Regions from separate parts of the Streptomyces sp. NPDC013457 genome, predicted to be linked through region 1. Evidence: predicted binding sites of a transcription regulator. Region 1 holds the regulator's gene; the other holds the start of a gene.
The links. Region 1 encodes HspR, which represses chaperone genes until heat shock. Its sites were predicted from a motif close to TTGAGNNNNNNNNNCTCAA; they were not measured.
Positions count from the first base shown of each region.

Region 2: the regulator HspR is predicted to act here: its motif matches at 11,736-11,754, upstream of lon (endopeptidase La).

Region 1 is NZ_JBICBL010000014.1:209,037-223,663, reverse strand. Features, by position in the region: gene grpE (nucleotide exchange factor GrpE) at 1-291, shown strand, start outside; gene dnaJ (molecular chaperone DnaJ) at 322-1,512, shown strand; gene ACF1G2_RS31830 (heat shock protein transcriptional repressor HspR) at 1,517-1,969, shown strand; gene ACF1G2_RS31825 (hypothetical protein) at 2,076-2,549, opposite strand; gene ACF1G2_RS31820 (helix-turn-helix transcriptional regulator) at 2,552-3,532, opposite strand; gene ACF1G2_RS31815 (hypothetical protein) at 3,661-3,852, shown strand; gene ACF1G2_RS31810 ((2Fe-2S)-binding protein) at 3,849-4,166, shown strand; gene ACF1G2_RS31805 (pyridoxamine 5'-phosphate oxidase family protein) at 4,333-4,746, opposite strand; gene clpB (ATP-dependent chaperone ClpB) at 4,867-7,452, shown strand; gene ACF1G2_RS31795 (hypothetical protein) at 7,478-7,888, opposite strand; gene ACF1G2_RS31790 (YbjN domain-containing protein) at 8,058-8,594, shown strand; gene ACF1G2_RS31785 (glycosyltransferase family 39 protein) at 8,628-9,818, opposite strand; gene ACF1G2_RS31780 (pyridoxal phosphate-dependent aminotransferase) at 10,024-11,205, opposite strand; gene ACF1G2_RS31775 (DUF2617 family protein) at 11,806-12,324, shown strand; gene ACF1G2_RS31770 (polyamine aminopropyltransferase) at 12,400-14,088, shown strand; gene ACF1G2_RS31765 (SRPBCC family protein) at 14,165-14,627, shown strand, end outside.
Region 2 is NZ_JBICBL010000004.1:466,747-481,373, forward strand. Features, by position in the region: gene ACF1G2_RS13920 (ATP/GTP-binding protein) at 9-674, opposite strand; gene ACF1G2_RS13925 (DUF742 domain-containing protein) at 655-1,077, opposite strand; gene ACF1G2_RS13930 (roadblock/LC7 domain-containing protein) at 1,074-1,556, opposite strand; gene ACF1G2_RS13935 (nitrate- and nitrite sensing domain-containing protein) at 1,553-4,522, opposite strand; gene ACF1G2_RS13940 (hypothetical protein) at 4,908-5,690, shown strand; gene ACF1G2_RS13945 (MarR family transcriptional regulator) at 5,779-6,261, opposite strand; gene ACF1G2_RS13950 (lysozyme) at 6,473-7,294, shown strand; gene ACF1G2_RS13955 (lytic polysaccharide monooxygenase) at 7,530-8,393, shown strand; gene ACF1G2_RS13960 (DUF5701 family protein) at 8,422-9,015, opposite strand; gene lon (endopeptidase La) at 9,302-11,713, opposite strand; gene ACF1G2_RS13970 (DNA alkylation repair protein) at 11,964-12,614, shown strand; gene ACF1G2_RS13975 (RNA polymerase sigma factor) at 12,694-13,416, shown strand; gene ACF1G2_RS13980 (hypothetical protein) at 13,382-13,582, shown strand; gene ACF1G2_RS13985 (hypothetical protein) at 13,579-13,863, shown strand; gene ACF1G2_RS13990 (hypothetical protein) at 13,880-14,455, shown strand; partial or broken gene ACF1G2_RS13995 (TetR family transcriptional regulator C-terminal domain-containing protein) at 14,477-14,627, opposite strand, start outside.

The sequences.
Region 1 (14,627 bases):
AAGTCGGTCGCCGAGTCGCTGGAGACGGTGGCCGCCAAGATGGGGCTGCAGCAGTTCGGCAAGGAGGGCGAGCCCTTCGACCCGACGATCCACGAGGCCCTGATGCACAGTTACGCACCGGACGTCACCGAGACGACCTGCGTGGCGATCCTGCAGCCTGGGTACCGGATCGGCGAGCGGACCATCCGGCCCGCGCGCGTGGCGGTGGCCGAGCCCCAGCCCGGGGCGACGCCGGCCACGAAGGAAGAGAAGTCGGCAGACGAGGAGAGCGGTGGCCCCGAGGAGGGCTAGCGCGAAGATCGTCCGAGAGGAGGGACGTCGATGAGCACGAAGGACTTCGTCGAGAAGGACTACTACAAGGTTCTCGGCGTCCCCAAGGACGCCACCGACGCCGAGATCAAGAAGGCGTACCGGAAGCTCGCCCGCGAGAACCACCCGGACGCCAACAAGGGCGACACCAGCGCCGAGGCGCGCTTCAAGGAGATCTCCGAGGCGAACGACGTCCTCGGCGATCCCAAGAAGCGCAAGGAGTACGACGACGCCCGCGCGCTCTTCGGCAACGGAGGGTTCCGTTCCGGAGGCCCGGGCGGCGGCAACTTCAACTTCGACCTGGGCGACCTCTTCGGTGGCGCCCAGGGCCCCGGCGGCGCGGGCGGCGGGGCCGGCGGCTTCGGCGGCGGTCTCGGCGACGTCTTCGGCGGACTGTTCAACCGGGGCGCGGGCGGCGGCGCGGGCACGCGTACGCAGCCGCGCCGCGGCCAGGACATCGAGTCCGAGGTGACGCTCAGCTTCACCGAGGCCGTGGACGGCGCGACGGTGCCCCTGCGGATGTCCTCCCAGGCGCCCTGCAAGGCCTGTTCGGGCACCGGCGACAAGAACGGCACGCCCCGGGTGTGCCCGACCTGCGTCGGCACCGGCCAGGTCTCGCGCGGCGGCAGCGGCTCGTTCTCGCTCACCGACCCGTGCGTGGACTGCAAGGGGCGCGGCCTGATCGCCGAGACGCCCTGCGACGTCTGCAAGGGCAGCGGGCGGGCCAAGTCCTCCCGCACCATGCAGGTCCGCATCCCCGCCGGTGTCGCCGACGGGCAGCGGATCCGGCTGCGCGGCAAGGGCGCTCCGGGCGAGCGCGGCGGCCAGAGCGGTGACCTGTACGTGGTCGTGCACGTCGACGCCCACCCGGTCTTCGGCCGCAGGGACGACAACCTGACCGTCACCGTCCCCGTCACCTTCGACGAGGCGGCGCTCGGCGGCGACATCAAGGTGCCGACGCTGGGCGGCCCTGCGGTGACGCTGAAGCTTCCGGCCGGCACCCCCAACGGCCGGACGATGCGCGCCCGCGGCAAGGGCGCGGTCCGCAAGGACGGCACGCGCGGCGACCTGCTGGTGACGGTGGAGGTCGCGGTGCCCAAGGAGCTCGACGACAAGGCCCGTGAGGCCCTTGAGACCTACCGTGAGGCGACGGCGGGCGAGGACCCCAGGGCAGAGCTGTTCCAGGCCGCGAAGGGAGCATGACCCGATGGACAGCAGACCGGGACGCAGCCGTAATCCGTACGAACTGACCGACGAGACGCCGGTGTACGTCATCTCGGTGGCGGCCCAGCTGTCGGGTCTGCACCCGCAGACGCTGCGTCAGTACGACCGCCTCGGTCTGGTCTCGCCGGACCGCACGGCGGGCCGGGGGCGGCGCTACTCGGCCCGTGACATCGAACTGCTCCGTACGGTACAGGCGTTGTCGCAGGACGAGGGCATCAACCTGGCGGGCATCAAGCGCATCATCGAGCTGGAGAACCAGGTCGCGGCGCTGCAGCAGCGGGTCGCCGAGCTGTCGGCGGCCGTCGAGGGCGCGGCGTCGGCGATGCGCCAGCGCGAGGCGCAGGTGCACGCCTCGTACCGGCGCGACCTGGTGCCTTACACGGACGTCCAGCAGGCGAGCGCGCTGGTCGTGTGGCGCCCCAAGCGCCCCGAGTAGAGCTCCGGGCAGCGCTCCGGGGAGATCCCGAGCAGCCCGGCCGGAACGCTCCGTACGACCGACGAGGCCCCCTCCGCTTCCCGCGGAGGGGGCCTTGTCGTACGCGCTACGGGATGAGTTCGGCCACGATGTTCGTCGCCGTGTCCCACCAGGGCGCCGCGCCCGTGCCGAAGGCGGCGGCGAGCGCGGTGCCGACGGCCCGGTCCAGCGGCTCGGGTCCGGTGCCGGTCGCCCACTCGGCGTCCACCTTGCCGTCCCCGGAGGACTCCAGGGTGCCCAGGGGGCGTCCGTCGCGGAGCAGCCGGCTCTCCACGTAGGAGCAGGGCACGAGCCGGTAGCGGATGCCGGAGAACACGGCGTCGACCCGGTACGAGCGCCGCAGGAGCCGCCCGCGGCCGGGCCGGATGCGCGCGGGCGCGCCGTCGACGGTGAGGGTGAGCCGGCCGGCGGCGCGGGTGCCGATGGGGATGAGCGGGTCGGGCTCGTCGCCCGGCGCCCGCAGAAGCTCCACGGTGGGCATCTCGTACCCGGAGACGCGCAGCGTCCCCGCGGGGCCGTCCAGGTCGATCTGTACGTACACGGTCAGTGTTCCTGCTCCAGGATTCCGGACTGGGCGATGAGGTAGCCGAGCTGCGCCCGGCTGCCGCTGCCGAGGGCGGAGGCGAGCTTGGCGATGTGGGCGCGGCAGGTCCGGACGTTCATGCCGAGCCGGCGGGCGATGGCCTCGTCGACGTGGCCCTCGACGAGGAGTTTGGCGATGGAGCGCTGGATGCCGCTGATGCCGTCCAGCGGCGGCTCGTAGGTGACGGGGTTGTCCAGGGGGATGGCCTGGAGCCAGAACTGCTCGAAGACGCCGACGAGGTACTCGACGAGGCCGGTGTGGCGCAGTTCCAGGGCGACCTGGCGGTCCCGGCTGGCGGGGACGAAGGCGACCTTGCGGTCCACGATGATGAGCCGGTCGATGATCTCCTCGAGCGTGCGGACCTCGACCTCGGGGCCGATGCGTTCGAGGTAGGCCAGGGTGATCGGCTGGTGCCGGGCGGTGTGCTGATAGAGCGTCCGCATCCGGATGCCGCGGCCGAGGAGCGGTCTGACGCGGCGCAGGGCCTCGCCGAAGGTGTGGGCGCTGCGGCCGCTGCCGGGCTGCACGGTCAGCAGCTCGGAGGAGCATTCGGCCACCACGCGGTCCAGGGAGGTGTTGATCCTCGTGAGGCCCTCCAGGACGGTGATCGCGTGGGTCGTCGTGGGGTCCTGGACGCTGACCGACATGAATGGCTCGAACGCGTCGGAGAGTTCGATGCTGAGACGTCTACGCTCCTGGATCTCCTTCTCGATCGGGAGCAGCAGTCGGGCCAGCGCGGCCGAGGGGGGAACCGGCCGGAGCCACTGGACGTCGTCGGGGTCGGGCCGAAGGAGGTCGAGGTCCATCAGGCAGGGCGTCGATTCGATGTCCGACCGGGCGATACGTCCCGTACGCAGGGCCTCTTTATAGACCCGTGTGCCCGCTTCGCACAGCTCGGCGTGCGTATGAGGATGCCCCGTTTTATCCGGTTCTATTCGCATATGTACACCCCCAGGCTTTTCCGATACAGGAACATGATGCATTGAGCCAGTGGTGGAAACGTGAGGAGTGAGCCATCGTCGTGCCTGCGGGGGAGCAGGAGATACACACCAAGTGAGGTTGCTCGGTCATGGCCAAGAAGCTCATACGCACCGTAGTTGGTGTCGCGTTCATAGCTGCTGCCGCGGTCGGCGCGGTGGCAGTCACCGATGATCCGGGCTGGGGCCTCGCTCCGCAGCAGGTCGTCGCCAAGGCGGGCGACCCTGGCTGGGGCGCAGCGCCGGCCGACTCCGACCCTGGTTGGGAGTCCGTGCGGGCATGACGGTTCCCGAAGATCCTCGATTCCGGCGTGAGATGGCGGCCGCTTACCGCTCCGGGTGGCATTTCATCGACCTCGTCACAGCCGTGCCGCACGGTGGCGATTCGTTGATGGTCACCCTCTTCGGTGAGCCGATCATCATCACGCGCGGGGACGATGAGGATATTCGCGCCTACCGATGTCTCCGGAAGCCCCGTGGCGCCCCTCAGCCCGTCCGCTGTGCCATCCGGTACGGCATGATCTTCGTCAATCTCGACCAGCGTGACCACCAGCTCGTCGAGTCCGAGACCATCACCGCCACCCCCCGCAGTGCCTGAGCGGTTCCCCCGTCGTTGTAGATCGCTCAGGTGCTTCCCCCACACAGCGGCGCCATCGCGGACCTGAAACGCGATGGCGCCGTTGTGCTGTGCCCGTGACCCCCCACCCCGTGCCCCACCCCGTGACCCACCACCCCGTAACCGCGCCGCCCGGCACCTCACCGGGTCAGGCCCGGCCCATGGCCCGGGTCAGCGCGATCTCGATGACGACCCGGTCGGGGTTGGGCGCCGGGACCCGGCCGTAGCGCGTCGCGTACCGGTCGACCGCGTCGGCGACGACGTCCGGCTCCGTACGGATGCGCGCCACGCCCTCCAGCGTCGCCCAGCGCCCCTTGTCCACCTGGCAGACCGCCACGCGCGCGCCCTCCGCGCCCGCCGCCAGGACGTTGGCGACCTTGCGGCTGTGCTTGTTGGTGATGACCCGGGCGATGCCGTTCTCGCCGCCCTCGGGGTCGTAGGTCACCCCCACCGCCACCACGTGCGGCGTGCCGTCCGCGCGCGGGGTCGTCAGGGTGGACATGTGGTACTCGCGCCAGAAGCTGAGATACGCGTCGTCGGGGTTCCTCGGGTCAGTCGCCATGCCCGGAACCTACCCGTGGCACGGGCCCGCGCGACACCTTGAGCGGAATAGACTCAACTTTGTGTACGCTGGACCAGTCATGGACCGTGTGGAGCCGACGTCGAGGAGGAGACAGCGCACGTGGACGCCGAACTGACCAACAGGAGCCGGGACGCGATCAACGCGGCCACCGGCCGCGCCGTGTCCGCGGGACACCCCGACCTGACCCCTGCGCATCTGCTGCTCGCGCTTCTGGCCGGTCAGGACAACGAGAACATCGTCGACCTGCTCGCCGCCGTCGAGGCGGACCAGGCCGCTGTACGGTCCGGAGCGGAGCGGCTGCTCGCCGCCGAGCCCAGCGTGACCGGCTCCACGGTCGCGCCGCCGCAGCCCGACCGTGAGCTGCTCGCCGTGATCGCCGAGGCCGCCAGGCAGGCCAAGGAGCTCGGGGACGAGTACCTCTCGACCGAGCACCTGCTCATCGGGATCGCGGCGAAGGGCGGACAGGCGGGCGAGGTGCTGGCCCAGCAGGGGGCCGGCGCCGGGAAGCTGCTGGACGCGTTCGAGAAGAGCAGGGGAGGACGCCGGGTGACCACACCCGACCCGGAGGGTCAGTACAAGGCGCTGGAGAAGTTCGGCACGGACTTCACGGCCGCCGCGCGCGAGGGGAAGCTGGACCCCGTCATCGGGCGCGACCAGGAGATCCGCCGCGTCGTCCAGGTGCTCTCCCGCCGCACCAAGAACAACCCGGTCCTCATCGGCGAGCCCGGCGTCGGCAAGACCGCCGTCGTCGAGGGCCTCGCGCAGCGGATCGTGAAGGGCGACGTCCCCGAGTCCCTCCGCGACAAGCGGCTGGTCTCGCTCGACCTCGGCGCGATGGTCGCGGGAGCCAAGTACCGCGGCGAGTTCGAGGAGCGCCTGAAGACCGTCCTCTCCGAGATCAAGGCCAGCGACGGCCAGATCATCACCTTCATCGACGAGCTGCACACCGTCGTCGGCGCGGGCGCCGGGGGCGATTCGGCCATGGACGCCGGCAACATGCTGAAGCCGATGCTGGCCCGCGGCGAGCTGCGCATGGTCGGCGCGACGACCCTCGACGAGTACCGCGAGCGGATCGAGAAGGACCCCGCGCTGGAGCGCCGCTTCCAGCAGGTCCTGGTCGCCGAGCCGAGCGTCGAGGACACCATCGCGATCCTGCGCGGACTCAAGGGCCGGTACGAGGCCCACCACAAGGTCCAGATCGCCGACTCCGCGCTCGTGGCCGCGGCCACCCTCTCCGACCGGTACATCACCTCCCGCTTCCTCCCCGACAAGGCCATCGACCTCGTCGACGAGGCGGCCTCCCGGCTCCGGATGGAGATCGACTCCTCGCCTGTCGAGATCGACGAGCTCCAGCGGTCCGTGGACCGGCTGCGCATGGAGGAGCTCGCGCTCAAGAACGAGACCGACGACGCCAGCCGGCAGCGCCTGGAGAAGCTCCGTCGCGACCTCGCCGACCGCGAGGAGGAGCTGCGCGGGCTGACCGCCCGCTGGGAGAAGGAGAAGCAGTCCCTCAACCGCGTCGGTGAGCTCAAGGAGCAGCTCGACGAGTTGCGCGGCCGCGCCGAGCGTGCCCAGCGCGACGGCGACTTCGACACCGCCTCCAAGCTGCTGTACGGCGAGATCCCGACGCTGGAGCGCGAGCTGGAGGAGGCCTCGGAGGCCGAGCAGGAGGTCGCCAAGGACACGATGGTGAAGGAGGAGGTCGGCCCCGACGACATCGCGGACGTGGTCGGCTCCTGGACCGGCATCCCCGCCGGCCGCCTCCTGGAGGGCGAGACGCAGAAGCTGCTGCGCATGGAGGACGAGCTCGGCAGGCGGCTCATCGGCCAGACCGAGGCCGTACGGGCCGTCTCCGACGCCGTGCGCCGTACGCGCGCCGGGATCGCCGACCCCGACCGTCCCACCGGCTCCTTCCTCTTCCTCGGCCCGACCGGCGTCGGCAAGACCGAGCTGGCGAAGGCGCTCGCCGACTTCCTCTTCGACGACGAGCGGGCCATGGTCCGCGTCGACATGTCGGAGTACGGCGAGAAGCACTCCGTCGCCCGGCTCGTCGGCGCGCCTCCCGGCTACGTCGGCTACGAGGAGGGCGGCCAGCTCACGGAGGCGGTGCGCCGCCGGCCGTACAGCGTGGTGCTGCTCGACGAGGTGGAGAAGGCGCACCCGGAGGTCTTCGACATCCTGCTCCAGGTCCTCGACGACGGCCGGCTCACCGACGGCCAGGGGCGGACGGTCGACTTCCGCAACACCATCCTGATCCTCACCTCCAACCTGGGCAGCCAGTACCTGGTGGACCCACTGACCGGGGAGGACGAGAAGAAGCAGCGGGTCCTGGAGGTGGTGCGGACCTCCTTCAAGCCGGAGTTCCTCAACCGGCTCGACGACCTGGTGGTCTTCTCGGCCCTCGACAAGACCGAGCTGGGGCGGATCGCTCAGCTCCAGATCGACCGGCTCGCCAAGCGGCTCGCCGAGCGCCGGCTCACGCTGGACGTCACGCCGGCGGCACTGGCCTGGCTGGCCGACGAGGGCATGGACCCGGCGTACGGCGCCCGGCCGCTGCGCCGTCTGATCCAGACGGCGATCGGCGACCGGCTCGCCAAGGAGATCCTCGCGGGCGAGGTCCGCGACGGCGACACGGTCCGGGTGGACCGCTTCGAGGACGGGCTGATCGTGGGCGCGGCGCAGTAGGCGGGGCGCGGTGACCAGGCCGCGGTCAGGTGTCGAAGGCCAGCAGATGTACGAGGGCGGACTCGCCCTCGTACGTCACGGTCACGTCGACCGCGACCGGGCCGCCGGGCTCGGCCTCACCGTCGTACTGCACATTCAGGCAGAGGTCGTGGTCGCAGAACTGGGGCTTGTCGGGTTCCGTGCCCGGGTAGGTCCCGGCGAGCCACTGCGCGGCTTCGCGGCGAGGCATCCGGAAGTCGGCCGTGACCTGGGTGTCCAGCCAGCTCGCCTGGGTGCACCGGGGCTCCGCGGCGCTCTTGGGCAAGGTCGCCTGTGCCCATTCCATGGCGTCCGCGCAGTCGACCGGCTTCGCCTCGGTGGACTCGTCGAAGGCCATCGCTCCCCAGGCCAGCAAGGCGACCGGGCCCCCGCAGAAGATCGACACCAGCACTGACACCCAGACCCACGTCGACGCGCGCGGCCTCACTTTTTCCCCCAGCGGCCTCACTTTTTCCCCCATAGGAACCAGATCTTGTCAGCCCGCAGCGGATCGCGGGAGCCGGGGCTTGCGCCGTACCGCCCGGCATGGGGGAGGATGGCGTCAACCGTACGAAGGGATATTCACGGTGAGCATCGACCCGTCCTCGATTCCGAATTTCGGGGGCCAGCCCCAGCCTCAGGCAGCAGGACCGGCGGGCCCCGTCGTCCCCGACCAGGATCTGGTCAAGCAGCTCCTGGACCAGATGGAGCTGAAGTACGTCGTCGACGACGAGGGTGACCTCGCGGCGCCGTGGGAGGAGTTCCGGACGTACTTCATGTTCCGCGGCGAGGAGGACCAGCGTGTCTTCTCGGTGCGGACGTTCTACGACCGCCCGCACTCGGCCGACGACCGCGCCAAGGTTCTCGACGCGATCGACGACTGGAACCGCCGCACCCTGTGGCCCAAGGTCTACACCCACCTGCACGAGGAGGAGGACGGCTCCGCCACCCTCCGCCTCATCGGTGAGGCGCAGATGCTGATCGGCACCGGCGTCGCGCTGGAGCACTTCGTGTCCTCCACCGTCAGCTGGGTCCGCGCCTCCATCGAGTTCGACAAGTGGCTCGTCGAGCAGTTCGGCCTGGAATCCCCGGAGGACAAGTCCTCCGACGGCGACGAGGCCTGAGCCGCCACGGGGCCGGCATCGGCCCCCGTCCCCTCAGAGGGCCATGCGTGCGAGCGTCAACGCGTACGCACCGAAGCTGAACGACAGCCCGGCCAGCGCGGCGATCACCACGATCGCGGCCCTCGGCCGGGCTTTCGTCAGTGCCCGCGCCAGCGGGAGGAGCAGCGGGAACGCGGGCAGCAGGAAGCGCGGCTTGGACTCGAAGAAGCCGGAGCCGCCGACCGTGATGACCACGAGCACCGCCGTGTAGACCAGGACCGGCAGCGGTGGCCGCTCCACCAGCGCGAGCAGCGCGAAGAGCAGCACCCCCGCGCCCGTGATCAGCAGCGCCATCGCGAAGCCGAACTGCGTCGGCCCCCGCAGCATCTCCAGGACGAAGCGCAGCGCGCCGCGCCCGAGGTCGAAGCGGGAGGTCCAGCCGTCCTGGACGGCGAAGTAGCCGCCGAGCAGATCCCCGCGCCGAGCACCCACCCAGAGCAGGTACGAGAGCCAGCCGACCGGTGCCAGCACGGCACCCGCCCACACCCGTGGATCGCCCCGGCCGTCTCCGCTCCCGCGCCCGCGCCACAGCGCGCACCCCGCCGCGACCAGGACCGCGGCCGCGATGGCGACGCCGTTGGGGCGGGACAGGCCGGCCAGCGCGGCCAGCGAGCCGGCCCACAGCCAGCGGCCGGTGAGGAGCGCGTACAGCGACCAGGCGGCCAGGGCCGTCATCAGCGGCTCGGTGTACGCCATCGAGAGCACGATCGAGTGCGGCAGCAGGCCCCAGAGCAGTACGAGCAGGACGGCGGTGGGCCGTCCGTGGAGCCGCTCGCCGATCAGGTAGATCCCCCACGCCGCGACTCCGGCCGAGAGCCAGGACAGGAGCAGCCCCGCCGTGCCGCCCTCGACGGGCAGGACCGTGGTGACCGCGCGTACCAGGGCGGGGTAGAGCGGGAAGAACGCCAGGTCGGACTGGACGACGCCGTCGGGCCAGTGGAGCGTGTGGCCGTAGCCGTGCGCGGCGATCCGGGTGTACCAGTCCGAGTCCCAGGACGTGGCGAGCAGCGCCCGCGGTGAACGCCCGATGTGCCAGGCCCAGGCCGCGAGCACCAGCATCCCGGTCAGCCGGGCCGCGGCGAACAGGCCGAGCGCGGGGGCGGCCCGGTACAGCGAGGCCCGCCAACGGGGGACGCTCCGGGCGCCGGCGGTCGTGGCCCGGCGGTCGAGTGTCTCGGCGGACAGGGTGCACCTCCGTGCGCACGGGAATCGAGAGCGCCCCGCGATCCGGGATCAGCCCGACAAATCGGTCTACCCGACCATCGGCGTGGCACGGAGGAAGCGCGCGCGAGCGCGGGGCCCACCGGGTGAAAAATCCCCGCCGCCGGGGCGGGCCGATGCCCGGGGTCCGCCCCGGCGGGCCCCACCGGCGCCGAACGGCGCCCCGCCGTCAGCCCGCGAGGCCCTTCAGGCGGGAGACCGCCTCCTCCAGGACGTCGACGCGCTTGCAGAACGCGAACCGGACGAAGGGCTCGCCCTCCGCGCGGTGGTCGTAGAAGACGGCGTTGGGGATCGCCACCACGCCCGCCCGCTCCGGCAGGGAACGGCAGAAGGCGAAGCCGTCGGTCTCGCCGAGAGGGCGGATGTCGGTGGTGACGAAGTAGGTCCCGGCCGGGCGGTAGACCTCGAACCCCGCCTGCGCCAGGCCGTCGCTCAGCAGGTCGCGCTTGGCGCGCAGGTCGGCGCGCAGGGTGTCGAAGTACGTGTCCGGCAGGCGCAGCGCCTCCGCGACGGCGTACTGGAACGGGCCGGACGCCACGTACGTGAGGAACTGCTTGGCGGACCGGACGGCGGAGGTGAGCTCCGGGCTCGCCGTGATCCAGCCGACCTTCCAGCCGGTGAAGGAGAAGGTCTTGCCGGCGGAGCCGATGGTGACCGTGCGCTCCCGCATCCCCGGGAGGCTCGCGATCGGCAGGTGCTCGGCGTCGTCGAAGACCAGGTGCTCGTACACCTCGTCGGTGACGACGAGCAGATCGCGGGCGACGGCGAGCTCGGCGATCGCGGTCAGCTCGGCGCGGGTGAGGACGGTGCCGGTCGGGTTGTGCGGGGTGTTGAGCAGGATCAGCCGGGTCCGGTCGGTGACGGCGGCCCGCAGCTCGTCCAGGTCCAGCCGGTAGGCGCCCTCGTGCGGCCGGAGGGTGACGGGGACGCGCGTGCCGCCCGCCATCGCGATGCACGCGGCGTACGAGTCGTAGTACGGCTCCAGGGCGATCACCTCGTCGCCGGGCTCGACGAGTGCGAGCAGCGCGGCGGCGATCGCCTCGGTCGCGCCCGCCGTGACGAGGACCTCCCGGTCGGGGTCGTAGGCGAGGCCGTACCGCTTCAGCTGGTGCTCGGCTACGGCGGTGCGCAGCTCGGGCACACCGGTGCCGGGCGGGTACTGGTTGCCGCGCCCGTCGCGCAGCGCCCGGACCGCGGCCTCCCGGATCTCCTCGGGGCCGTCGGTGTCGGGGAAGCCCTGTCCGAGGTTGATCGCCCCGGTCCGGACGGCGAGCGCGGACATCTCGGCGAAGATCGTCGTCCCGAACTCGGCGAGCCGGCGGTTGAGCAGCGGTCGTGTCATGCCCGTCATCCTGCGGTGAAGCTCTGGACTTCCTCAAGTGCGCTTTGGGCCGCGGGCGCGGGGGGCATCCCCCTGTCACACAAGACCTACGGGGGTGTCACTCATGGAAGCTCTGTTCATCGGAGTCGTCATTCTGTTCGTGGTGGCAGGTATCGCCTCATCCATCGGCGGCCGGTCGCGGCGCGGTGGCGGCCGGTCGCGGCGCGGTGGCGGCTGGTCGGACGGCGGCGGAGGCGGCTGCGGGGGCGGTTCGTCCTGCGGCGGCGGAGGCGGCTGCGGGGGTGGCGGCGGGGGCGACTGACACGGGGCAGTCGCCCTCATGTTCACCCAGGTGCCCGGCCGCTCCAACATCCGCCGGGCACCTTCGTGTTGGAGCCGTTCGTCGAATCCGATTGAACAATTGAACTGTGGGGTCCCCGAAGGGGATGGAAACCACGGCAAGTTGGGTAAAAACGCTGCGAGTCGCTCGAAGTCCATGATTCCCTCGCACTTGATAGAGACAGCCCTCGGACCGTGTGTGGACCCGAGCCGGCGATCCCCCACTCCCGTTGGACCCTTCTCCGGGGCGCCCCCGGCCCACCCGTCAAACCGTGTTTGCGGAGCCGACCCATGCTCACGACCCTGAAGACCTCCTACACCGATACGCGTGCGGCCGATCTGGCCTGGGCCCTCGGGCGCGAGCCGCTGCCCGCCCTCGCCGTGCTCGACCTCGAACTGGCGGGCGCAAAGCTGCAGTTGCGGCTGCTCGGCGCCTCCCATCAGGTGCTCCTGGAGGAAGAGCAGCACAACTGCTCGGAGACCGTCGCCTGTATGGCCGGCAGCAGTACGCCGCTGCCGCTGGGCGTCTCCAAGCGCATCGGCGGCTGGGAGTACGAATTCGCCGCCCGCGTCGAGAAGCTCTCGCACGGCTCCTTCGCGGGCCGTGCCCAGGAGTTGCTCGCACTCGTCGCCGACCATCCCAACGGCCTCGCGGGGACGTTTCCCGGCTCCCCGCACGCCTTCACCGCGATGCTGGCCCAGCGCCACGAGGGCCAGGTGCGGTGGCGCACCTGGCACGCGTACCCACAGGAAGGGCAGTTGGTGGTCACCCGGACGCGGATCGGCGTTCGTATGCCCGCCCCGCTGTAACGCGCCGCCCGGAAGCTCCATGTGCACTCGTGTGGGTGACAAGCGGCGACAGATGTGTGACGTAGCGTTACGAACATGATCGATCCGCCCCTGACCATGCCACCCAAGAGGGTGACGCGGCTGCCCGTGCGGCCGAGAGCGGTTCGGTTTCCGGTCCTCGTCGTCGTCTTCGTCTGCGCCGCCTGCGGTCTCGTCTACGAGCTGGAACTGGTCGCCCTCGCCTCGTACTTGATCGGCGACTCCGTCACCCACGCCTCCGTCGTGCTGTCCGTGATGGTCTTCGCGATGGGCGTCGGCTCGCTGCTCGCCAAGCGGCTGCGCTGCCGCGCCGCCGTCGGCTTCGGGCTCGTCGAGGGCGGACTGGCGCTGATCGGAGGCTGCTCGGCCCTCGTGCTGTACGCGGCGTTCGCCTGGCTGGGCGAGGCGCGGTACGTCCTGGTGGCGTTCTCGCTGGCCATCGGGGTCCTCATCGGGGCGGAGATCCCGCTGCTCATGTCGCTGATCCAGCGGGCGGAGTCGGCGCGTTCCCCCGGCGTACGGGAGAAGGACAAGGCCGCCGATCCGGCCGGGACGGTCGCCGACCTGTTCGCCGCGGACTACGTCGGCGCGCTCGTCGGCGGGCTCGCCTTTCCCTTTCTGCTGCTGCCCTGGCTCGGCCAGGTCACCGGCGCGCTCGTCACCGGAGGGGTGAACGCGGTGGCGGGCGGCGGGCTGGTGCTGTGGCTGTTCCGGCGCGACCTGACCGCCCGCTCCAGGGCCCTGCTGATCGGCATGAACCTCGCCGTCCTCGCCGTCCTCGCCACCGCCGCCGTCCTCGTGGACGACTTCGAACGGGCCGCGCGCCGTGCGGTGTACGGAGACAGCGTGCGTGTCGCCGTACAGACCGAGCTCCAGGAGGTGGTCGTCACGGGGGAGCGGGGCAGCGCGCCCGACCTCTTCGTCGACGGCCGGCTGCGGGCCGGGGGCGAGGACGGCTCCCGGTACCACGAGTCGCTCGTGCACCCCGCGATGAACGGGCCGCACGCGCGCGTACTGATCATCGGCGGCGGCGACGGTCTCGCCGCCCGCGAGGTGCTGCGCTATCCCGGAGTCCGCGCGGTCACCGTCGTCGAGGAGGACCCCGGAGTCGTACGGCTCGCCCGGAGCCACCCCGAACTGGCCGCGCTCAACCAGAACGCCCTGCGCGACCCGCGCGTCCGGGTCGCCTCCGAGGACGCGTTCCGATGGCTGCGCGAGACGGCGACGACCGGCCCCGGAGGGGCTCACGAGGGCCCGCGCGAGCGGTACGACGTGGTGATCTCGGACCTGCCCGATCCCGGGATCTCGGCCGGGACGAAGCTCTACTCCGAGGAGTTCTACGGACTCACCGCCCGGGTCCTCGCCGACGAGGGGCGACTCGTCGTGCACGCCGGATCGGCATCCGCCCGCCCCCACACCTTCTGGACGGTGGACTCCACCCTGCGCGCGGCCGGCTTCGCCACCCGGGCCTACAGCGCGCACGGCCGCGGGGCGCACCTCGCCGCCGGTCCCGACCGTGCCGACCGCTCGGAGGGCACGGCGACGGGGACGGGCGACTGGGGCTTTCTGCTCGCGGCCGCGGGCACCTACCCACCCGAGCTGCGCCTCGCCGCCGACGCGCCCCGGCTCCGGTCGCTGACGGCCGGCGCCCTGGTGACGGGAGCACGGGCGGCCGAGCGGACCCGGGACGACCGGGGCGCCCCGCCGCCGCCCTCGACACTGGTCCACCCGCGGTACGGCGGCTGACCTCGTGAGGGTCCGCCGCCGCGGACCCGGGACAAACAGGCGACGACGACGCCCGGTCTGAGTAGGCTCGGCTTCCATGGAGCATGAGGTGTTCGTTCCGGTACCGGCCGAGGTCCTCCGCGCGACCCTGACGGACCCCGCACGGGTGGCGCGCTGCGTCCCCGGTCTCCAGCAGGACGCGGAGGTGGGCCCGCTCGCAGGGCGCCTGAAGATCCGGGCCGGCGGCAACACGATCACCTACCGGGGCGCGCTGCGGCTGACCGAACGGGGCGATGGCGTCGCCGTCGAGGGCCAGGGCACCGAGGTCCGAGGCAAGGGCTCGGTGCAGCTCGCGCTGACGATCGCGATCATCCCGGCGGCCGGCGGCACGACGCTCGCCTTCACCGGCGCCGTGAAGGGCGCGGGCCGGCTCTCCGACCTCTCCGAGGAGGCCCGGGAGGCGGCGGCCCAGCGGCTGATCGGCAAGTTCGTGGAGAGCCTGGCCGCGGCCGCGCAGCAGGGCGGCGCGGAGAACGGCCGGGCGGTGAACGGCCGGGCGC
Region 2 (14,627 bases), on a different contig from region 1:
GGGTCCGACTATTCGGGGGAGGATTCGAGCGCGTGCCCGACCATCGCGAGCAGGGTCTCGACGACGCTGTACCGCTTGCGCGCGTCCATGATCACGACGGGTACGTGCGGGGGAACCGTGAGGGCCTCCCGGACGTCCTCGGGCTCGAACCGCTCGGTGCCCTCGAAGTGGTTGACGGCGACGATGTACGGCAGCCCGCAGCTCTCGAAGTAGTCGAGGGCGGCGAAGCAGTCGGTCAGCCGGCGGGTGTCGGCGAGCACGATCGCGCCGATCGCGCCCCGCACCAGGTCGTCCCACATGAACCAGAAGCGCTGCTGGCCGGGCGTACCGAAGACGTACAGCACGAGGTCGTCGTCGAGGGTGATCCGGCCGAAGTCCATCGCCACGGTCGTGGTGAGCTTCTCTGGCGTCGCGGAGAGATCGTCGGTCTCCTCGCTGGCCTGCGTCATCAGGGCCTCGGTCTGGAGCGGGGTGATCTCCGAGACGGCCCGGACGAAGGTCGTCTTGCCGACCCCGAACCCGCCCGCGACGACGACCTTGGTCGCGATGGGGGCCCTGGTGTGGTCGAGCTGCCAGTCCCGGGCGCCGTCCTCCGTGGCGACATCGGCGGGCCGGGGCTGCGCGGGGATTCCGGCGGACGCCGGGGCTACGGCTTCAGAGACGGCGGAGTCCACTCAGCACCCTTTCGAGGAGCGCGCGGTCGGGCTGGCCGGTGCCGTGACCGGTCCCGTACACACGGATCTTTCCCTGGTCGGCCAGGTCGCTGAGCAGCACCCGGACGACACCCAGCGGCATCTTCAGGAGCGCCGAGATCTCCGCGACGGTACGCATCCGGCGGCAGATCTCGACGATGGCCCGCATCTCCGGCATGAGCCCGCGGGCGGCGGGGCCGCCGTCCGTCAGGACCTTGCGCTCCGGCGCCGCCTCCAGCGCCGCGACGAACGTCTCGACGAGCAGGACGTGACCGAAGCGGGTGCGGCCGCCGGTGAGGGAGTACGGGCGTACGCGCGCGGGGCGGCGGCCCTCCCCCCGTAGCGGCAGCTTGTGGGCGTGGTAGACCGACGGCACGGACGTCACTGGGCGCTCTCCATCGATTTGCGCAGCTCACTGCGGAGTTCGGGGGTGAGTACGTGTCCGGCGCGGCCGACGAAGAGGGCCATGTGGTACGCCACGACGCTCATGTCGCAGTCCGGCTCGGCGTGCACGCCGAGCAGCGAGCCGTCGCTGATGGACATGACGAAGACACTGCCCTCGTCCATCGCCACCATCGTCTGCTTGACCCCGCCGCCGTCCATCAGCCGGGCGGCGCCGACGGTGAGGCTGCCGATCCCGGAGACGATCGTGGCGAGGTCGGCGCTCGATCCCCTCGGTCCGGCCGGGCGCCGCTCGGCGGGCGCGGCGTTCTGAACCGCCGGGTCGGACGACAGCAGCAGGAGTCCGTCGGAGGAGACGACGGCGACCGAACGGACCCCGGGCACCTCCTCGACGAGGTTGCCCAGCAGCCAGTGCAGATTGCGGGCTTCCCTGCTCAGTCCGAATGTTCCGGTCGCAGTCAACTGCGTGCCTCCTCGACTGTGTCCCCCGTCTTCTCCTCGGTACGCGCGGTGTCCACGGCCGCGTTCTCGGTCTCGGTCTCGGCCGTGGTCCCGGCCTTCTCGGTCTCGGCCGTGGTCCCGGCCTCGGCCCTCTTGGTCTCGGTGGCGGCCGCCCCGATCTCGGCCTCCACGTCGCGGCGCCCTTCCTTGGCCCCCTGGTGGAAGCCGCCGAGCCGGCGGCGCAGGGCCTCGGCGTCCACTCCGCCCGTACGGGGGGTGGGCGAGGTGCCGGCCTGCTGGACGATCCGCGGTGTGCGCTTGGGCAGGCCCTTGTCCGTGAGCCGCTGGGCGCCGGGACCGGCCTCCTCGGAGGCGCGCTCGTGGGCGTCGGGCTCCGGGGGCGGGTCGGGCAGGCGGACCTGGAGGGTGGTCTCGGCGAGCGTGGGTCCGTCGGCCTCGGTGCGCTCGGCGGGTCCGTCGGCCTCGACGGCTCCGTCGGCCTCGGTTCGCTCGGCGGGTCCGTCGGCCTCGACGGCTCCGTCGGCCTCGATGGGCTCGGCGTGCCCGGTGGGCTGCGCCGGCACGGCGGGTCCGGCCTGCTCCGGGGCGGCCTCGCCGGCCTCCACGGTCTCCGCGGCCTCCGCCGCCGCCCTCGTCTCCTCCGCCGCCGCCTCGAAGGCGCGCTCCGCGGCCTCCACGAGCGGGTCGCGGGTGCGGGACGGCAGGGTGTTGGAGTTGGCCTCGGCGACCGAGCCCGGAAGGTTCAGCGTGGGGGCCGCGCCCGCGACCGGGACGACCGGGGGGCCCGCGGTCGGCGGGGCCGACGGGAGGAGCGGGAGCGGCAGGACGACGACGGCCGCGATACCCCCCTGCTTCTGCTCCCGCAGCTGCACCCGTACGCCGTGACGCGCCGCGAGCAGGGCGGCGACGCGGATGCCGAGCCCCTCCCCCGCGACGTCGGCCGGATCGGCCTCGGCGAGCCGGGCGTTGAGCTCGGCGAGCCGGGACTCGGTCATGCCGATGCCCTCGTCCTGGACGGAGAGCATGACCTCGCCGGACTCCAGGAGCCAGCCCGAGAGCTGGACCTGGGTGTCGGGCGGCGAGAAGGAGGTGGCGTTCTCCAGGAGTTCGGCGATCAGGTGGCTGAGGTCGTCCGCGGCGAAGCCGGCGATCTGGGCGTGCGGCGGCAGGGACTGGATCGCGACCCGCTCGTACCGCTCGATCTCGCTGACGGCGGCGCGCAGCACGTCCACGAGCGGGACGGGCCCGGGGTGGCCGTGGACGTGCTCGTGGCCGGCGAGGACGAGGAGGTTCTCGCTGTGGCGGCGCATGACGGTCGCCATGTGGTCGAGCTTGAAGAGGGTGGCGAGCCGCTCCGGGTCCTGCTCGCGCTCCTCCAGCTTCTCGATCACTCCGAGCTGGCGCTCCACCAGTCCGAGGCTGCGCAGCGAGAGGTTGACGAAGGTGTGGTGGACGCTGTGCCGGAGCCGTTCGAGCTCGGCGGTGAGGAGCGCGGTGTGGCCCTGGAGTTCGGCGCGCTGGGCGGCGAGCTCCGCGGTGAGGGCCTCGCGGGCTCCGGTGAGGTCGGCGCGCTCGCTGTCGAGCTGCGCGGTGCGCCGGCCGAGGTCGGCGAGCTTGCCGTGGAGGGTGTTGAGGGACCGTACGACCTGGGCGAACTCGTCGTTGCGGCCGGTGAAGCGGACCGGCTCCTCGCTCTCCGGCTCCGGGGCCGCGGCGAGACGGGCGGCACCGATGCGCAGGACGGCGAGCGGGCGGGTGAGGGTGCGGGCGACGTAGGTGGAGATGCCGATCGCGACCAGGAGGCAGCCGCCGAGGAAGGCGATGCGGACCTCGAGCGCGGTGACGTCGTCGTCGCGGAGCTGGGAGAGCCGCTCCACCCTTGTGGCGGCGAGGGCGGACTCGACGCCGCGCATCTGCTCGACACGGGCGGAGAGCGCGGCCTCCAGCTTCTCCGGGTCGGTCTTGCGCTCGGACTTGCTGAGCTCCGGCTGGTCGGTGAGCCGCGCCAGGAGCCGCTCGGCGTTCTTGACGTCGGGGCCGGTGACGGTGGCGGCGAGGGAGTCACGTCCGGCGCTGGAGGCGGCCTGGTCGAAGTCGGCGAGGGTGGCCAGTTCGCGGACCCGGGCCTGCTGGGCGGCGGCCGTGAGGGCGTTGCGGATCCGCTCGGCCTCGTCGGCGCCCTCCGCCTTGACGGGGACGTACGTGCCGGTGACCGGGTCGTAGGTGACACCGCTGGACTCGGGCTGGGGCACGGCCAGGGCGGCGAGGAGCAGTCCGCGCGTGGCGGACGCCTGCTCGACGGCGCGGCCGAGGGCGGCGGGCGCCCTGGTGTCCTGGGCGGCGCGGGCCGGGGTCTGTTCGGCGAGCTCGTCGGCGAGGGCCTGGAGCTTGGCGATGACGTCCGTGTACGCCTTGTGGGCCTCCAGGGCGGTGCCCTTGCCGGTGAGCGCGGTACGGCGGATGGAGGGCAGGCCCGCGAGGTCGCGGCGCAGCTCGGCGGGGGCGGTGGGCCGGATCTCGTCGATCTGGCGGTCGACGCGGGTGGAGCGGGCGCTGGTGACCTGCCGCTTCTCGTCGCTGTCGCCCTTCTGCTCGTCGCGGCCCGCGGCGATGTACGCGACGACCTCGTCGCGCTCGTCGGCGAGGGAGTGCGCGAGGGTGACGGCCTGGCGGTCGAGTTCGGCGAGGGTGACCAGGCTCTGGGAGTCGTTCAGTTCGCCGGAGGCGGTGAGGACCGCGGGGGCGCCGGCGGCGAGGACGGTGACGCCGACGAGGGCGACTCCGGCGACGAGGCGGTTGCGGACGCGCTTGGACCGGCCCGGCTTCGCCTGCGGGGGCACGGCGGCGGCACCCGTGCCCGGCTGTGCGGGGACGACGACAGGGCCCGTGGCGCCGCCCGTGCTCAGCGGGTCACCGGGGGCCTGGCTCCGGCTGCCGTTGTTGCTCCGAGGCCGCTTCTTCTGCACCGGTGCTCGCATTCTCGACTCGTCCGCCCATGAAGCAGAGGTGACGACCGGTCATGTGCTAGAGCGCCCCCACCCCTGGTACGGCTTCCGACCATTCCAGCGCTTCTGGGAAGGGGACGCGCATCGGCCGCTCCGCCACCCGAACGAGTGAACAACACTCCTGAGTTGGGGAACAACTTCCGGCCGCGCCGTCCGCGCGCCCGCGCGGGCTGCCGGTTGGATCTTCCGCCCGACCTTTGGCAGGATGCGCGCCCGCAGCTTGCCGGAGGTTCCGCTTCCGCCTCTCGGGCGGCCCTGGAGAGCCTGGTGCGAGGCCCGTTCGTCTCTATGGAGACGCCGTGAAGGTGCCGTGCGGGCACGGTCGGCCGGAGGCAGACTGGGGATCATGCGCACCGAAGCCGCAACCCTCCCCGGCCACCCCGAACGCCCCAACGAGGACTGGGCGGCCACGGCTCTTCCCGCGTACGGCGCGGGCGGGACGGTGGTGGTCCTCGACGGGGTGACACCGCCGGCGGGCGATGACGGTTGTGTGCACGACGTGCCGTGGTTCACCGCCCGCCTCGGCGGCGCGCTGACCGAACTGTCCGCTTCGCGGCATGACATGACGCTGAGCGGGATCCTCTCGGAGGCAATCCGGCGCACCGCGGACGCCCACCGCGACAGCTGTGACCTTTCTCACGTCCGCACGCCCCAGGCGACTGTGGCGATGGCGCGTTGGGACGCGGTGACCGTCGAGTACCTGGTGCTGTCGGACGCCGTGCTCCTCCTGGCGGCGCCGGACGGGTCCGTACGGGCGGTGCTCGACGACCGTCTCGACCGGATCCCGGACGCGGTCAGGCGTTCGCTGGAGGCGACGGACCGGCTGCGGAACCGCGAGGGCGGCTTCTTCACGGCCGCGGCGGACCCGTACGTGGCACGGCGGGCGGTCACCGGAACGGAGCCCCGTGCGGCCGTACGGGCACTGGCGGCGCTCACGGACGGGGCGGCGCGCTGGGTGGAGCTGTTCGGGCAGGGCGACTGGGCCGACTGCATGGGGGTGCTCGGCAAGGAGGGCGCGCACGGACTGCTGGCGCGCGTCCGGTCGCTGGAGGAGGGGAACGAGGCGGCGGGCCGACCCCTTCGCGGGAAGCTCCACGACGACGCGACGGCGGCGTACGCGGTTCTCTGAGGCGGCCCCGCCCGGCCCCGCCCGGACGCACCCGGACGCACCCGGCCCGGAGGCACCCGACCCGGACGCACCCGGCCCGGGCCGGGGCTCAGCCCTCGGCGCGGGTGTTCAGCTGGTGGAGCAGGCGCGCCAGTTCGGCGACCTCGCCGCGGTCCCAGTCGGCGAGCTTGCGGACGTACCGCCCGCGCCGCGCGTCCCGCACCCGCCGGAAGCGGAGCCGGCCCTCCTCGGTCAGCCGGACGAGCGAGGCGCGCCCGTCGGCGGGGTCGGGGTCGCGGGCGACGAGTCCGAGTTCTTCCAGGGCGCGCAGCTGGCGGCTCATGGTCGCCTTGCCGACGCCGAAGTAGCCCGCGAGTTCGGTGGCGCGCTGGGGCCCGGTGTCGTCGAGCCGTACGAAGAGGCCGTACGCGGAGGATTCGAGCTCGGGATGGACCTCGCGGGCCATCTCGCCGGACTGGGCGCGGGCGCGGCGCAGAAAGACCGCCAGTTCCCGTTCCAGGGCCAGGAATTCCTGGTCCACACCACTCCTCGCCGTGGGTTCGCCTTCACTCCCCGTACCGCTTCCGTGCACGTCAGCACCCCTCGCGCGCTTTCCGGTCGCTGAAAGTTTCTTTCGTCCGCGGTCATCGCCGCAGCTCCTTCAGTATTTCGCAGGCATAGACCAACGGCGGCACCCGGCCCCCCTTCCGCCGAACCGGTCTACGTGCGTAGCGTCATCGGTGACATGTCCACACCAGGACTGTCCCGGCACGCTCCCCCACCGAGCCTTTCGGAGGCACGCAATGCCCGTGCACAGATCCGGAAAGACCCTCGCCGGCGCCGCTCTCGCGGCCCTGGCCCTCCTCCTGCCCCTCACCCTCTCCGGCCCCGCGAACGCTGCCGACGCCGACGCCGTCCCCCCACGCGGCTCCGCCCACATGGGCATGGGTGTCGTCGAGCACGACGGCCGGAGCGGCACGCCCGGAACGCCCCGGGCGGCCCAGACCGAAGGCGTGGACGTCTCCAGCCACCAGGGGAACGTGGCCTGGTCGACGCTGTGGAACAGCGGGGTGAAGTGGGCTTACGTCAAGGCGACGGAAGGCACCTACTACAAGAACCCCTACTTCGCGCAGCAGTACAACGGTTCGTACAACGTGGGCATGATCCGCGGCGCGTACCACTTCGCCACCCCGGACACGACGACGGGCGCGGCGCAGGCGGACTACTTCGTCGACAACGGCGGCGGCTGGTCGAGGGACGGCAGGACCCTGCCGGGTGCGCTGGACATCGAGTGGAACCCGTACGGCGCGACCTGCTACGGCAAGTCGCAGTCGGCGATGGTCACATGGATCCGCGACTTCCTCAACCGCTACAAGGCGCGGACCGGTCGTGACGCGGTGATCTACACGGCGACGAGCTGGTGGACACAGTGCACGGGCAACTACGGCGGTTTCGGCGCGAGCAACCCGCTGTGGGTCGCGCGGTACGCGTCGACGGTCGGCACGCTGCCGGCCGGCTGGGCGTACTACACGATGTGGCAGTACACCTCGACCGGTCCGACGGTCGGCGACCACAACCGCTTCAACGGCGACCTCTCGCGGGTACAGGCGCTGGCGAACGGCTGAGCAGGCCTTCGCCCTCGTTCGGCGGTCCCCCGGGTGCGCGGCGGCGCGCCCGGGGGACCGCCTTCGCCTTTCCCCTCCGCCTCCCTGCACTCTCCCCGTCATTTTCGCTCCCCCTCTTGCCGATTGGTATGGACCAATGCGAGTCTCTGGGGCGACGCGTGCGGCTTTCAACTTCCGTACGCCACCCGCTCATTGCTCGTTCCGTCCTCCCCCACGCACGAGAGAGAGCCCCGACATGCCGTCCTCGTACCGCCGCACCGCCGCAGCCGTCACCCTGTCCGCGGCCGCGCTGATCCCCCTCACCCCGTCCACCGCGGGCGCGCACGGCGCCGTCTTCAACCCGGTGAGCCGGGTCGCGGCCTGTTACGCGGAGGGGCCCGAGTCCCCCGACTCACAGGTCTGCAAGGACCTCGTCGCCGACTCCGGCACGCAGCCGCTCTACGACTGGAACGAGGTGAACATCGCCAACGCGAACGGGCAGCACCAGGTGGTCATCCCCGACGGCAAGCTCTGCTCGGCCAACCGCGAGAAGTACCGCGCGCTGGACTGGGCCCGGACCGACTGGCCCGCGACGGCGGTCGGGGCGGGATCCTTCGACTTCAAGGTGCGGGTCACGGCGGCGCACTCGGGCACGATGACGGTCTACATCACCAAGCAGGGCTTCGACCCCACGAAGCCGCTGAAGTGGTCGGACCTGGACGCGACGCCCGTGGCCACCTACGCCACGCCGCGCACCTCGGCGGACGGCTACTACAACTTCACCGGCAACCTGCCCGCGCGCACGGGCCGCCACATCGTCTACAAGGTCTGGCAGCGCAACGACAGCCCGGAGGCGTTCTACAGCTGCTCGGACGTCACCTACGGCGGTGCGACGACGGTGGCGGGCTCGGCGCCGAGCGAGGCCGGGATCGCCGCGGGCGCCGACCGTTCGACGGTGAGCCACGCGGGCCACGGTGGCGACGAGCAGGCCCCGGCGCTCTCCGCCGAGGCCGCGCGCACCTCCCCGTCCCCGCTTCCCCTGGCCCTCGCCGGAGCGGGCGCCCTGGCGGCTTTCGCCGCGGGCAGCCTGCTCCTGACGCGGCGCCGGAACGTGTCGTGACGGTACGGCCGGATCGGCAGGCTCCTCGTCAGACGCTCCGGCCCGTGGTGGAGGCGAAGCCGAGCCAGGTGTGACGGTTGTTCCACCAACACCATCCGACCTTCGGGGCGTTGCGCCGCTCGCGGCCGTCCCGCCCGGTCCCGTTGCTGATCCAGATCGCCGGGGTGCGTGCGTCGAAGGCGCCGTTCGCCTTGCGGAGCCGGGAGCCGATGGTCATGAAGCAGAGGTTCCGCTCCAGGGCCGCCGGCTGCTGGATGACCCAGTGGATGCCCTCGCTGAGCAGCAGCGGGGTGCGGTCCTCGGCGGCGAGGGCGGGCAGCGCCTCGTCGGGGCTCCAGTTGGACATGCGGTCTCCGCGGTCGACGCCGGAGACGAGGTAGAGGGGAGCGTCCGGCAGCTCGACGGTGTCGAGCGGCGCGAAGTCGTCGACGTCGGGCATGTCGACGACGACGAAGCCGGGCTTGTCGTCACGGCGGAGCAGCGGCGCGAGGGCGGAGGCGGGCGCGCGGTCGGGGTGCACGGCGAGCAGGGCGTCCACCCGCCCGCCGCCGGCTCCCGTGGCGAAGGCACGCAGCTCGTCCGCCGGAATCCCGGCGAGCTCGTGCACCCCGAGCTCGATCAGCCGCTCCGCCTGGGCGGTGAGCGACGGGAGGGCTGTGAGCGACGGGAGGGTGTGCGGGGGCGACGGGAGGGTTTGCGGGTCGGGGCCGGTCGACGGCGTCTGGGTCAAGGCACTCCTCGGTCCGTGGTGCGAGTGGTCGGCAGAGCGTCAACGGAGCGCCCTCCCTCGATGTTCCCGCCCCGCGCGCCGCCGGGCACGGGAGAAGCGGGGCGCCCCGGTGAGGGGCGCCCCGCTTCTCGCAGCCGCCGGAACCGCGAGCGGCGCCGGCGGCTGCGACCGGAACCCCTTACGCGGCCGCGCTCACCGTCACCTCCGCGGGCGCGAGGGCGATCTCCAGGACCTGGCGGACGTCCGTCACCGGGTGAACCTCCAGCTTCTCCAGGATCTCGGCCGGGACGTCGTCCAGGTCCGCCTCGTTCCGCTTCGGGATCACGACCGTCGTGATGCCGGCCCGGTGGGCCGCGAGCAGCTTCTGCTTCACACCGCCGATCGGGAGGACGCGACCGGTCAGCGACACCTCACCGGTCATCGCCACATCCGTCCGGACCAGCCGGCCGGAGAGCAGCGACGCCAGCGCGGTCGTCATCGTGATGCCCGCGCTCGGGCCGTCCTTCGGCACCGCTCCCGCCGGGAAGTGGATGTGCACGCCCCGGTCCTTCAGGCCGATCACGGGCAGCTCCAGCTCCGCGCCGTGCGACCGCAGGAAGGAGAGCGCGATCTGCGCCGACTCCTTCATGACGTCGCCCAGCTGGCCCGTCAGGGTCAGCCCCGCAGCGCCCGTCTCAGGGTCGGCGAGCGACGCCTCCACGAAGAGGACGTCACCGCCCGCGCCCGTGACGGCCAGCCCGGTCGCCACGCCCGGCACCGCCGTGCGGCGCTCGGCCGGATCCTGGGCCGACTCCGGGATGTGGTGCGGACGCCCGATCAGCCCGCGCAGATCGTCGACGCCGACCGCGAACGGCAGCTCCCGGTCGCCCAGTTCGTGCTGCGCCGCGACCTTCCGCAGCAGCCTCGCGATGGACCGCTCCAGGTTCCGTACGCCCGCCTCACGGGTGTACTCGCCCGCCAGCTTCCGCAGCGACGCGTCCTCGAGGACCACCTCGCCCGGCTCCAGACCCGCGCGCTCCAGCTGCCGGGGCAGCAGGTGGTCGCGGGCGATGACGACCTTCTCGTCCTCCGTGTACCCGTCGAGGCGCACCAGCTCCATCCGGTCGAGCAGCGCCTCCGGGATGGCCTCCAGGACGTTCGCCGTCGCCAGGAAGACGACGTCGGAGAGGTCGAGTTCGACCTCCAGGTAGTGGTCGCGGAAGGTGTGGTTCTGCGCCGGGTCGAGGACTTCGAGGAGCGCGGCCGCGGGGTCGCCTCGATAGTCCGAGCCGACCTTGTCGATCTCGTCGAGCAGGACCACCGGGTTCATCGACCCGGCCTCCTTGACCGCCCGCACGATCCGGCCCGGCAGCGCGCCGACGTACGTACGGCGGTGGCCGCGGATCTCCGCCTCGTCCCGTACGCCGCCGAGCGCGACGCGGACGAACTTCCGCCCCATCGCGTGCGCGACGGACTCGCCCAGCGACGTCTTTCCGACACCGGGCGGGCCGACCAGGGCCAGGACGGCGCCGCCGCGACGGCCGCCGACGACCCCGAGCCCGCGCTCGGCGCGCCGCTTGCGGACCGCCAGGTACTCGGTGATCCGTTCCTTCACGTCGTCCAGGCCCGCGTGCTCGGCGTCGAGCACCGCCTTGGCGCCCTGGATGTCGTACTGGTCCTCGGTCCGTTCGTTCCACGGCAGTTCGAGGACGGTGTCGAGCCAGGTGCGGATCCAGGAGCCCTCCGGGGACTGGTCGCTGGACCGCTCCAGCTTCTCGACCTCCTTGAGGGCCGCCTCCCGTACGTTCTCGGGCAGGTCGGCGGCCTCGACGCGGGCCCGGTAGTCGTCGGACTCGTCGCCGTCCGTCTCACCGTTGAGGTCGCGCAGCTCCTTGCGTACGGCGTCGAGCTGGCGCCGCAGCAGGAACTCCCGCTGCTGCTTGTCGACGCCCTCCTGGACGTCCTTCGCGATGGACTCGGCCACGTCCTGCTCGGCCAGGTGCTCGCGGAGCAGGGCCGTCGCGAGCTTGAGGCGGGCGACCGGGTCGGCGGTCTCCAGGAGCTCGACCTTCTGCTCCAGGGTGAGGAACGGCGAGTAGCCGGAGTTGTCGGCGAGGGCGGACACGTCGTCGATCTGCTGGACACGGTCCACGACCTGCCAGGCGCCGCGCTTCTTCAGCCAGCTGGTGGCCAGCGCCTTGTACTCCTTGACCAGCTCGGTCACGGAGCCGGGCAGCGGGTCGGGGAGGGCCTCCTCGACGACGGTGCCCTCGACCCAGAGGGCGGCGCCGGGGCCCGTCGTACCGGCGCCGATCCTGACGCGGCCGCGGCCGCGGATGAGCGCGCCGGGGTCGCCGTCGGACAGCCGGCCGACCTGTTCGACGGTGCCGAGGACGCCGGTCCCCGCGTACGTCCCGTCTACCCGGGGCACGAGGAGCACCCTGGGCTTGCCCGCCCCGGAAGGGGCGGCGGCCTGGGCGGCCTCGACCGCCGCGCGTACGTCGTTGTCGGACAGGTCGAGCGGCACCACCATTCCCGGCAGCACGACCTCGTCGTCGAGCGGCAGCACAGGCAGAGTGAGCGGCGCGGACGCCATGGACTCGGAAGCCATGATCTCCCCTTCGGCAGTCAAGTTGAGCTATGTGGACTCAATGCACATGAGCCTTGGGTTGTTCCCCGAGCGGCGTTCGCTCTGAGCGATCGGGGCACGGCAGGACGTATCGGATTCGGCCGGCCGTAGGCTGGATTCCTTCGCGAGCGAGGACGAGGAGACCGAGGTGACCGAGGTGACGACCGGGACTGCCGGGGCTGCCGGGGCTGCCGGGGCTGCCGGGGCTGCCGGGGCGACGCTGGCGCGGGTCATGACCGACCTGGCCGGGCTCGAGGACCCGAAGATGCGCGCGGCGAACGAGAAGCGCGGTGACGATCACGGCGTGAACCTCACCCGGCTGCGCGCGCTCGCGAAGGAGCTCAGGACGCAGCAGGATCTCGCCCGCGACCTCTGGGCGACGGACGACACCGCCGCGAGGCTTCTGGCGCTGCTGATCTGCCGCCCGAAGGCGTTCGGGCGGGACGAGCTGGACACCATGGTGCGTGAGGCGCGGGCCCCCAAGGTGCACGACTGGCTCGTGAACTACGTGGTGAAGAAGAGCCCGCACGCCGAGGAGCTGCGCCTCGCCTGGTCGGCGGACCCGGACCCGGTGGTCGCGAGCGCCGGGTGGGCGCTGACCGCCGAGCGTGTGGTGAAGAAGCCCGCCGGCCTGGACCTCGACGGACTGCTCGACGTCGTCGAGGCGGAGATGAAGGACGCCCCCGACCGGCTGCAGTGGGCGATGAACGCCTGCCTGGCCCAGATCGGGATCCAGCACCCCGAGCATCGCGCCCGCGCGGTGGGCATCGGCGAGCGCCTGGAGGTCCTCAAGGACTACCCGACCGCCCCGAACTGCACCTCTCCCTTCGCCCCCACGTGGATCGCCGAGATGGTGCGCCGCCAGGAGGCCGGCCGGCCGTAAGGGGTGGGGCGGGGCGCCGGGCGCCGGTATCCCGCGCATCGGGAAAAACACGCGGAACTGCAACCTCCGTACCCTTCCCGTGCGTTCACCGGTCGTGACGACGAGTTATCCCGGGTGCGGGCAGTGCACCGAGGACCGGCCGGCGGTCGAGGACGACGCGTGCGACGGGCAACTCGTCCACGCCGTCGCCGACGGCGACAAGGACGCGCTGTCCCGGCTCTTCGCCCGGCACGCGGGCCCCCTCTTCGCCCATCTCCTCAACCGCGGCTTCCCCGCCCAGACCGTCGAGGACGCCGTCCAGGAGACCTTCCTGACCGTGTGGAAGAGCGCCTCCGGCTTCCACGAGGGCAGCGTCCCCGCCTGGCTGCGGCGAATAGCCCACTGCCGCGCGATCGACCTCGAACGGGCCGCCGGCCGCCAGCGGGCCCTCGCCGACAGGGCCCGGGAGCACACGCCCGCCTCCGCCGGAACCGCGCCCTCGGCGGAGGAGTGCCTGCTGGCCTCCTCGCCCCGTTACGCGGCCGTCGCGTACGCGCTCGCCGGGCTCCCGGCCCCGCAGCGCGAGGTCATCGAGCTGCGCTACCTCCAGCACTACAGCGTCCGCGAGACCGCCGAGCGCCTGGCCGTCCCCGAAGGCACGGTCAAGGCCCGCGCAGCCCGCGGCTGCGCCCGGCTGCGCGAGTGGCTCGTGGCCCAGGGCGAGGCGGAGGCGATGGACGGCGCCCGGGGGAACGGCGGGGGCCCGGGAACGGGTGGAGGAGGTGCCCATGACCTCGACCGGGTCCCCCGCCCCCGCCCGTGACGGGGCCACCACCCCGGCTCCGGACCGGGCCGCCGCCCCGGCTCCGGACCAGGTCCCGGCCTCCGCATTCGCCTCCACCTCCACCTCCACCCGGATCCTCGCCGTCGTCCCTCACCAGGCCTCCGGCCCCACTCCGCCCCCACCTCCGAAAGCGGCCCCCGCATGACCGAGTTCTCGCCCCCCGTCACCCCCGCGCCCGCCCCCGCGTCCACGTCCCTGCCCACACTCGCCCCCGCGCCCGCGCCCGCGGGGCATCGGCATCTGCCCGCGGACTGGGTGGAGGCGTACGCCCGCGGGGAGCTCTCCACCGACGTCCTCGGCCACGCCGAGGCCCATCTCGAACGGTGCAGAGCGTGCGCGGACGCCGTCGACCTGGCGGTACGGAGCGGGCCGTACGGTCCCCGCCTCGATGCCGCGCTCGCGGCCCTGGTCAACCGGGTCGGGTGAGGGCAGGATCGTGTCCATGACGTTCAAGGGCGGTAACGCGAGGCTCTGGGCCGCGTCGGCGGCGCTGGTTCCGGTACTGGCGCTGACCGGCTGCGGCGACCAGGGCACCCCGCCGGGGCCCGCCGCGCCCCGGGAGGGAAGCCCGGCATCCGCATCGGTACCGACTCCGGACCGGACCGGCGACGTCTCCGTCCCGCCGGTCCCGACCGCGACGGACGGGACCGTGCACAACGACCACGAGCCCGGTCCGCGCGAGGTCCTCGTCGAGGTGAACGTCAACGGCGGGCTCGCCGGCGTCCGCAACCAGCTGGTCGTCCACTACGACGGCAGCTACACCACCCGCTCCGGGACGGAGGAGCCGCGCGCGGGCCGTATGACCGCCGCCGAAGTGGCCGAGCTGCGCGCGGCGCTGGAGGACCCGGCGTACGCCAAGGTCCCCGCCCGGCCGACGGGCGCGACCGTCCAGGACGGTTTCCGGTACGTCTTCACGTACCGGTACCGCGTCGTCGTCGCGGCGGACGGCGAGCGTCCTCCCGCCCTGCAACGCGTCTTCGAGGCCCTGCCCGACGGCGGCCCCCCGACCGGCCCCTGACGGCCCTCACGCCCGGACCCCTCACCGGGCGCCCGGGAGCCCCTCCCCCGTCGCCGAGATCCCCCTCAACTGGCGGTCCAGGTACTCCCGTACGCGCCCCGGCATGTCCATCGCCCCGGGATCCAGCGCCCACTGGAGCTGCAGACCGTCCATGACGGCGAGCTGCTCCTGC